4 regions of the Streptomyces sp. NBC_01471 genome follow, and region 2 is predicted to be linked to each of the others. Evidence: riboswitches for the same ligand, from Rfam matches in the RefSeq annotation. Region 2 holds a riboswitch; each other region holds the start of a gene.
What was found. Region 2 has a riboswitch for cyclic di-AMP ahead of OG285_RS33265 (C40 family peptidase). Riboswitches for the same ligand answer to the same signal wherever they lie in the genome.
Positions count from the first base shown of each region.

Region 1 (2,195 bases), 3.2 Mb from region 2:
GCACGTCTACAACAACACCTCGTCCAAGGGCGCGGCGATCACCGAGCTGATCACTGTCCTCACGGTGTCCGTCGTCGCCCTCATCATCAATCGCGTCATCCGGGTCAGCGGTGAGGAGCTCGCGTCGGCGCGCGTGGTGGCGGAGACCGCGCAGCGTGCGGTGCTGCCGGTGCCCTCCGAACGGATCGCCGGGCTGCACGTCGCGGCGCGGTACGAGGCGGCGCAGGCCGGCACCTTCATCGGCGGTGACCTCTTCGCCGTGCAGGACACCCCGTACGGGGTCCGGCTGGTGGTGGGTGACGTACGGGGCAAGGGGCTCGGTGCGGTCGAGGCCGTCGCCGTGGTGATCGGGGCCTTCCGGGAGGCCGCCGAGCAGGAGGTGACGATCGAGCAGGTCGCCCAGCGGCTGGAGCGTGCGCTGACCCGTGAAGGGGTGCGGCGGGAGGGGCTTGACGCCTTCGAGGGGTTCACCACGGCGGCGCTCGCCGAGATCCCGCGCAGTGACCAGGGGCTGATCCGGCTGCTCAACCGGGGCCACCCCGAGCCGCTGCTGCTGTACGCGGACGGGGGCATCCACGTCCTCGAGCCGACCGACCCCGCGCTGCCGCTGGGGCTGGCCGATCTGGCGGCCTGGCCGGACCGGGCGGACGAGACGGCGTTCCCGCCGGGGGCCACGCTGCTGCTCTACACCGACGGGCTGTCCGAGGCGAGGAACGCGCAGGGGGCCTTCTACGAACCGCAGGAGCGCCTGCGCGGGCGGATCTTTCCGGGGCCCGAGGAGCTGTTGACGGCGGTGACCGACGACGTGCGGCTGCACACGGGCGGGCGCTCCACGGACGACATGGCGCTGCTCGCCGTGGGCCGTCCGCTCCAGGGGCAGCCGGACCGGCGCAGGACGGTCGAGATCGTGCACCGCGAACGACACGATCCGTAGTCGAAGAGCACCCCTCCGCATAACGTTTGATGCACTATCAGAAACTCGATGTTTCCCGGCGGCGGCTGAGGGTTGATCAAGTCGCCCGAATCCGCCCCCTTATGCCCCGATAAGTGCAGGCCAAAGACGTTAACGATCAGTCGGAACAGCTTGGAATCCGGCCCTCGCGTCTATTAACGTTCGATAACGCAGCGCGGTTGTCCCAGTCGTCGCAAGAGGCGACACCGTGCGCACGCGCCGAATCCCGCAAGGGAACCGGGGAACCACCAATTGGGGTGAATCGGGCTATCCGTCAGGGCTGCCCGTAGGAGACCTTCCTGCTCCGAACCCGTCAGCTAACCCGGTAGGCGGTAAGGAAGGAAAGGAGTGCGCCTCCGTGGCGTCCAACAACCCTGCCCCCGAAACGCTTTACTTCCCGAACGACGATGCTCTCGGTTTCGGCGGTGAGGACGGCGGTCCGCTCGATGAGTGGAATCCCACCGAGGATTCCCTCCGTCCGGTCCGGGGCAAGCACCGTGTGGCCAAGCAGCGCAGCGGTCTCGCCCGCAGTTCGACGGTGCTCGGCGTTGGCGTGATCGCAGCCGTCGGCGCGGGCGGCATGGCCAGCGCGCAGGGCAAGCCCGCGGTCGCGATCTCCCTCCCCGACCTTCCGCAGTCCGTCAAGGACAAGCTGCCGGAAGCCGAGTCGCTGCCCGGCGTGGGGACGCTGATCTCCGACCTCGGCGATCACTCCTCGGACCACGGTGGCACGGGCACGGACGCCACCGACGCGGCGCTCACCACAGCGGTGGCCGGCACCAAGGGCAGCGCGAACGCGGGCGAGGCCCTTCGCGCCCGGATACTCCAGCAGGCCGAGCAGCAGCAGGGCGCGGTCGACGACGAGGCCAAGGCGGCAGCCGAGAAGGCAGCGGCGGAGAAGGCGTCGGCGGAGGCCGCGAAGAAGCAGGACGAGGCGGCGGCCAAGGAGAAGGCGGCCAAGGAGAAGGCCGAGGCGGAGGCCAAGGCCAAGGCGGAGAAGGAGCGGCTCGCCAAGCTGGCCGCCAGTTACTCGCTCCCGGTCTCCTCGTACACCCTCACCTCGCGGTTCGACGACGGCGGTTCGATGTGGTCTTCGGGCCACCACACCGGCCTCGACTTCGCCGCCCCGACCGGCACTCCGATCAAGGCCGTGCACAGCGGAACGGTCAAGTCCGCAGGCTGGGCCGGGGCGTACGGCTACCGCACGGTCGTCACACTCGACGACGGTACGGAGCTGTGGTTC
Region 1 is NZ_CP109450.1:4,150,681-4,152,875, forward strand. It holds gene OG285_RS18315 (PP2C family protein-serine/threonine phosphatase) at 1-934, shown strand, start outside; cyclic di-AMP (ydaO/yuaA leader) riboswitch at 1,160-1,299, shown strand; gene OG285_RS18320 (M23 family metallopeptidase) at 1,311-2,195, shown strand, end outside.
Region 1: another riboswitch for cyclic di-AMP. It lies ahead of OG285_RS18320 (M23 family metallopeptidase); the one in region 2 lies ahead of OG285_RS33265 (C40 family peptidase).

Region 2 (2,195 bases):
GCAGGACAGTCCCGCCAGTCGATCCCGGCCCTCGCCGCCCGCGCGGCGGCGACGGCCGCGCCGTGTGCCTCCGAGCCGGCGTGGCCGCGGCCGTCGGCGGTGGCCGACGGCGCCGCCATGGCGCCCGCTATGAGAGTCGCCGCGGCCAGAGCGCCGGCCGAGCCGAGCACTGCGGTGCGTCTCACGTGGTACCTCCCCCTGTGCGAAGCGCCGTTCGTACGGCGCTCTCCAGTACGTACAGGGGATCCTTTCTTGTGAACGGTCCCTGACAACAGGCCGCATGAGCGTTCTTTACCAAGCCGAAATGCGGAGAACCGGCCCCGGTGAGCGGTGCAACACAAGCGGCTGACCGGCGGCTCTCAACGCGGACCAGAATCGGAGACGTTGGCCGGTCGAGGGTGAAGTACCACTCCTGCGGGCCGAGTTGCCGGTGCCGGGACGCTCGCCCCCGCGGGGCATCCGGTACGCACGTCCACGACGCGGTGAACCGTTCGCCCAACCCGTCACCGTGCGGGCCGTCTCCGCGTGGCCACGCGGGCTCCGGCGCCCGTACGCCGGCATCCGCACAGGAACACGGCCCGGATCCACCTTCCGGTGGCCGCCGGTACACCGATGGGTGCCCCCCGGAAGGCGTAGGCGGACACCGGTCCGGCGGCCGCGCCGAGTTGCGGATTCCAGCGGCTCAACCACCCTGGACCCGCGCTGCGCCCCAGGTGAGGGCCGTGCGACCGCGGAGTCCGGCGGCGCGGCGCCCGCGGTCCCCACTCGAACAGATCAGTGGCTCGAAACATCACAAATCGGCGCGGTCAGCCGGAAATCCGCCACGCCATGGGTGAAGATCCGGGAGACGACAAGCCCCCGCCACCACGGCGGGGCGGTCCGGGCGGACGCCGAGTCCTGCCGCCGTACCCGGATGTCTGGTCGACACGAGTGGATCGGCAGGAGTGGAGGACCCAAGCAGTCCGGGGCGACAGCGACGTCGCTCCTCGGGGTGAAGCCGCCCGGCAGGATGACCGACTTGATCAGTCGGTCATCCTGCCGGGCGGCCGGGCAACTTCGCCGGCCCGAACCCGACAGGTCATCCTTCACAGGCGGTTTGCGAAGGGTTGCGCATGACTGCGCAGATTCATATCCCGTCTTTGCTCTCCCGGGCCGGAACAGCCTCGGCCCTCACCCTCGCGGCCGTCGCGGGGACCTCCCTGGCACCGGGCGCGACCGTGGACGCCCAGGCCGCCGCGCACGCCGTCCGAGCGGTGCAGATCGCGGCCTCCAAGAAGGGATCGCCCTATCAGTGGGGGGCGGCGGGGCCGTCGCGCTTCGACTGTTCGGGGCTGACGCTCTACTCGTACAAACAGGCCGGCAAGAAGCTGCCGCGCACCGCCCAGGCGCAGTACAACCGCGTACGCCACATCCCGGCGTCCAGTCGGCACCGCGGTGACCTGGTGTTCTTCCACTACGGCCGGAGCGTTTACCACGTCGGCATCTACGCCGGGAGCGGGAAGATCTGGCACTCCCCCAAGACCGGCGCCGTGGTCAGGCTGGAGAAGATCTGGTCCCGCAGCGTCTGGTACGGCCGGGTGGGCTGAAGCGGGGAGGCATCAGCCACCGCGGGCTCGTTCAGCCCTGGACCGGGGCCGTCCAGGGCAGGGCGATCCATACGGTCTTGCCGCCGTCCCGCGTCGGGGTGACGGAGAGCCGGCCGCCGTGCTCGGCTGCCAGCCAGCGGATGATGACCATGCCCCGGCCGTTGTCCTGCTGCACGGCCGCGGGCAGCCGCTGGGGCCAGCGCGGATGGCTGTCGGTGACGCCCACACACAGCCGCTCGTCCCGCTCCAGGACGGCCTCCACCGTGAAGGTGGGGGACGCGCCGAAGGTGTGCTGCACCGCGTTGGTCGCGAGCTCCGAGACGATCAGCCGGATGGTGTCCGCCAACTCGGCTTCGGGGGGCAGCCCCCAGCCGGTGAGCACACGGGCCACGAACGTCCGGGCGGCCGGGACCGAAGCAGCCTCGCTCGGCAGGGTGACGGATGCTTCCTGGTGGTCTGCCATGACGGCCTGTCCCTTTCCCACCGCTACCGGCGCAGGTCTCGTGACGGATGGCACTTCGAGACGGCCTCAGGTGGCACTTCGTGCGAGCGTGACACTCATAGTGACCGCAGTACCGGCGATCCACAAAGATGTGCATATATCTGTCG
Region 2 is NZ_CP109450.1:7,356,528-7,358,722, reverse strand. It holds gene OG285_RS33270 (alpha/beta hydrolase) at 1-119, opposite strand, end outside; cyclic di-AMP (ydaO/yuaA leader) riboswitch at 892-1,109, shown strand; gene OG285_RS33265 (C40 family peptidase) at 1,113-1,586, shown strand; gene OG285_RS33260 (ATP-binding protein) at 1,618-2,049, opposite strand.

Region 3 (2,195 bases), 5.8 Mb from region 2:
GAGCACCGGGGCCACACGGGACGCGCCGGGTCAGACCTTCACACCGTGCGAGCGCAGGTACGCGACGGGGTCGATGTCCGAGCCGTAGTCGGGGCCGGTGCGGGCCTCGAAGTGGAGGTGCGGGCCCGTGACATTGCCGGTGGCGCCGGAGAGCGCGATCTGCTGGTCCGATGTGACGGACTGGCCGACCGAGACGCCGATGGACGACAGGTGGCCGTACTGCGTGTACGTGCCGTCGTGCATCCGGATGACGATGTTGTTGCCGTACGCGCCGCCCCAGCCGGCCTCCACGACCGTGCCGGCGCCGACGGCATGGACCGGGGTGCCGCTCGCGGCGTGGAAGTCGATGCCGGTGTGGCTGCCGGAGGACCAGAGGCTGCCGCCGGTCTTGTAGCCGGTGGACACGTACGAGTCGGCGACCGGGGGCACGAAGGCGTTGAGGCGCTTGCGGGCCTCGGCCCGGGCCGCGCGCTGCTTGGCCGCCTTCGCCTCGCGCTCCCGCTCGGCCTTCGCCTTCGCGGCTGCCGCCCTGGCCTTGGCGGCGGCCTTCGCCTTCGCCAAGGCCTCGGCGTGGGCGGCTTCGTGCCGCTGGGCCGTGGCCTGGGCGGCTATCCGGTCGGCGACGGTGTCACCGACCAGTATGGTCCGGTCGAGGCGGGCCTCCTGTGCGGTGGAGACCTTCGCGCTGTCGGCCATCGCCGGGGAGGCGAGGGTGCCGATGACACCGGCTGTGGCGAGGGTGGCGACTCCGGCGACGCCCGCGGTCCTGCGGGTCGGACGGTTCGGGGCACGGTGCTTGCCGGTAGGGCGGCTGAACGCCATGAAGGGGCTGGTCCTTTCCTTCCCTCTCGCCTACCGGGTTAGCTGACGGGTTCGGAGCAGGAAGGTCTCCTACGGGCCCGCCCCTGCGGAGCGGCCCCGATTCACCCCAGGGACTGAGTGGGTCCCCGGCTCCCCGGGCTCGCGCCTGACGGGGACTCGGCGATCGCTGCCCGGCGCCGCGGTTGCGGCTTACGTCCGACGGACAGCGCATGTGACGGTAAGTGAGCGGTGCCGGTCGGGCCAAACAGAGAGCGGGTTTTGTCGCACATCCCACAGGACATCCCACCGGCAGCAGCCGCCAAAGGCCGCGCATCCGACAACCACGACATACAGCCCGGGACTCTGTACCCCGGCACGCAGCCGGGTCCCGGTGGGCGCGCCGCCCACCGGGACCCCGGGGATCCGCTGCGGCCGCCCGTGCCTCGGGGCGGCCGTGACGTCAGCTCGCGACCACGGTCACTTCACCGATGCCCAGCGCCCTGACCGGCTCCACGATCTGTGCGGCGTCCCCCACCAGGACCGTCACCAGCCGGTCGTCGGGGAAGGCGGAGACCACGGCCGCGGTCGCCTCGACCGTGCCGGTCGCGGCGAGGTGCGCGTACAGCTGTGCCTGGAAGTCGTCCGGCAGGTGCTGCTCGACCTGATCGGCCAGCGTGCCCGCGACGGCGGCGGCCGTCTCGTACTTCAGCGGGGCGACGCCCACCAGGTTCTGTACGGCGACGTCCCGCTCGGCGTCGGTCAGCCCGCCCGCGGCCAGCGTCCTGAGCACCGTCCAGAGGTCGTCGAGCGCGGGTCCGGTCGACTCGGTGTCCACCGACCCGCTGATGGCGAGCATGGCGGCGCCGGTCCCGTCGGGCGCGGAGCGGATCACCTGGCTGAAGGCCCGCACACCGTAGGTGTAGCCCTTCTCCTCGCGCAGGACGCGGTCCAGACGGGAGGTGAGCGTGCCGCCCAGGCAGTACGTGCCGAGGACCTGGGCGGGCCAGACCCGGTCGTGCCGGTCGGCACCGATCCGGCCGATCAGCAGCTGGGTCTGGACCGCTCCGGGGCGGTCCACGACGACCACCCGGCCGGTGTCGTCCGCGGTGATCGGGGGCACCGGGCGGGGCGTGCCCGCGTTGCCCTTCCACTCGCCGAGGGTCTCGGCGAGCACCGCGTCCAGGTCGGTGCCCGCCAGGTCGCCGACGACCACGGCGGTGGCTGTCGACGGCCGGACGTACGCGTCGTAGAAGGCACGGACGGCCGGCGCGTCGATGCGCGCCACCGTCTCCTCGGTGCCCTGGCGCGGACGCGACATGCGCGCGGTGGCCGGGAACAGCTCCTTCGAGAGCTGCTTGGCGGCGCGGCGGGCCGGGTTGGCCAGCTCGTGCGGG
Region 3 is NZ_CP109450.1:1,586,179-1,588,373, forward strand. It holds gene OG285_RS07020 (M23 family metallopeptidase) at 31-822, opposite strand; cyclic di-AMP (ydaO/yuaA leader) riboswitch at 835-994, opposite strand; gene OG285_RS07025 (M16 family metallopeptidase) at 1,262-2,195, opposite strand, start outside.
Region 3: another riboswitch for cyclic di-AMP. It lies ahead of OG285_RS07020 (M23 family metallopeptidase); the one in region 2 lies ahead of OG285_RS33265 (C40 family peptidase).

Region 4 (2,195 bases), 2.5 Mb from region 2:
TGTGACGCTATGGGCGCAGGGTCTCTTGGCCTTGCGCCAAGAGCCTAACCGGCTCGGGGGCATCAGCCGGCAGGGCGCCCGGACCCTGGGACGAAAAAGGGCCCAAAAGATCGTATGACGGAATGAAAGACAGCAAAACTACTAGACGGTAACCAGATCACTGCCCCCGTCGCCCCGGCCGGACCGGCTCCCGAACGGGGACGCGGCTCCCGGCGGAGAGACCCCCGGCCCGGCGCGTACGGGGGAGTCGCGCCGGGCCGGGGGTGCTGAGGGAGAGCTGATATCAGCTCAGGTGGAGCTGCTGACCGGGGAAGATCAGGTCGGCGTCCTTCACGATGCCCTTGTTCAGGTCGAAGACCTTCTTCCAGCCACCCTTGACGTGCTCGGCCTTGGCGATCGTGGCCAGGGTGTCGCCGGACTTGACCTTGTACTCGCCGTCGCCCTTCTGGATCGTGGTGGGCGCGGCGTGCCGGGGAGCGGCGTGCTTCGGAGCGGCCGGCGCACTGGTGCGGGCCTCGCTGCGCGAAGCGGCCTGCTGGTCGCTGTGGCTGCTCTGCTGGCCGGCGCTCGACGAGGAGGAGCCGGTGGAGACGTCCGGGCTGGGGCCACCGCTGGTCAGGTTGCCGGCACCGGCACAGGACCAGGCGCCCGGACCCTGCATGGCGAGAAGCTTCTCGGCGGTGGCGATCTGCTGGCCCTTGGTGGCGAGGTCGGCGCGCGGGGCGTACTGCGTACCGCCGGCGGCGGCCCAGCTGGAGTTGTTGAACTGGAGGCCACCGTAGTAACCGTTGCCGGTGTTGGTGGACCAGTTGCCACCGGACTCGCACTGCGCGACGGCGTCCCAGGTGGAGACCGAGGCGGCGGAGGCGGAGGTGGCACCGATCAGCGGCACGGCCACGGCCGCACCAGCGACACCGGCGAGCGTGGCGACACGGACGGCCTTCGAGGGGCGGCGGTGCTTGGACTTGCTGGAAAACAGCATGAAGAATCTCCTCACCGACGCCTACGAGGTGAGCTGTCGGGTTCGGGCCAATGAGTTGCCCGGCTGCGCGGCCTAGCGCGCAGCTTCACCCCAAGCCGGTCCCGGTTCGTGCCGTTCTCCGAAACTCAGAACGGACGGCCGGCCCCGGCGCTTACCTGGGTCCCCCGCTCCTGCCTGCGGCGCTTCTTAGCGTCAACTGCTTCCCTTCGACCGATGGCAGGATTCGGCGTGGCGATCGAAGAGGCCCGCGGTGCGAGCGGTCTGACCGTAATCACAGGACCCCCCGATATTCAAAGATGAACATCGGCGGGTAAATCCCTGGTTTACGACCACGCCTGACCCGTTTTCGCAGGTGAGGGACGGCGTACGCCGGGCGGACAGTCTGGACATTCAGCCGCTCCGACGAGAGCCATGTCTCACTCGAACAGAAGCGGACATACGGTCTCGAACTACCCCTGTTTCTGGTCGAGATCAAGGCTCTGGCCAGGAACGATGAAGTCCGGATCGCCTCCGACGGTCCGATGGTTCGCCGCATAGAGCGCGGGCCATCCGCCGGGCAGATCGTGCGCCTCCGCGATGGCCCAGAGGTTGTCACCCGCGCGGACCGTGTAGCTGCCGTCCGTACGGGCGTCATTGCGGGACGCCGCGCCGCCGCGCGAGGCGTGCCGACCGGTCTCGTCGCGGCTCGTACCGGTGCCGTCGGCAGCCTTGCCGCCCCGGTGTCTGCCGGGCCCGTCACTCCCCGGGGAGGACGGCGAGCCGGAAGGGGAGTCCGCGGATGCCGCCGGGTCCGAGGGTCTGGATGACGCGGAGTCGGACGGCCCGGGCGTGTCGGATGACCGGGAGCCCGAAGTGCCCGAATCGCCGGAAGAGTCCGAAGTATCCGATGAGGGGTCAGATGTCGGAGATGAGTGCGCTGACGGCGTGGACGATCCGGCGGGGGAACCCGAGGGGGAACCGGAAGGGCCCGGACTCGTCCGCCCCGACGGCGCCTGCCCGGACGGCGCCCCCTCGGAGGGCACCCCCTTCCCGCCGTCCGCATCCGCGTCCGTGTCCGCGTCCGCCGGGTCCTTGGCGGAGCCGGTCGGCTTCGCGGAACCGGGGCTCGCGGTGTCCGGGGAGCCCGGATCCACGGACGCCGTGGCCGCGTCGCCCTTCGTCAGTCCGGCGATGGCCGCACAACTGGCCCAGGGGGTCGCACCCTCGGCCACGT
Region 4 is NZ_CP109450.1:4,856,494-4,858,688, reverse strand. It holds gene OG285_RS21740 (transglycosylase family protein) at 284-982, opposite strand; cyclic di-AMP (ydaO/yuaA leader) riboswitch at 986-1,174, opposite strand; gene OG285_RS21735 (transglycosylase family protein) at 1,432-2,195, opposite strand, start outside.
Region 4: another riboswitch for cyclic di-AMP. It lies ahead of OG285_RS21740 (transglycosylase family protein); the one in region 2 lies ahead of OG285_RS33265 (C40 family peptidase).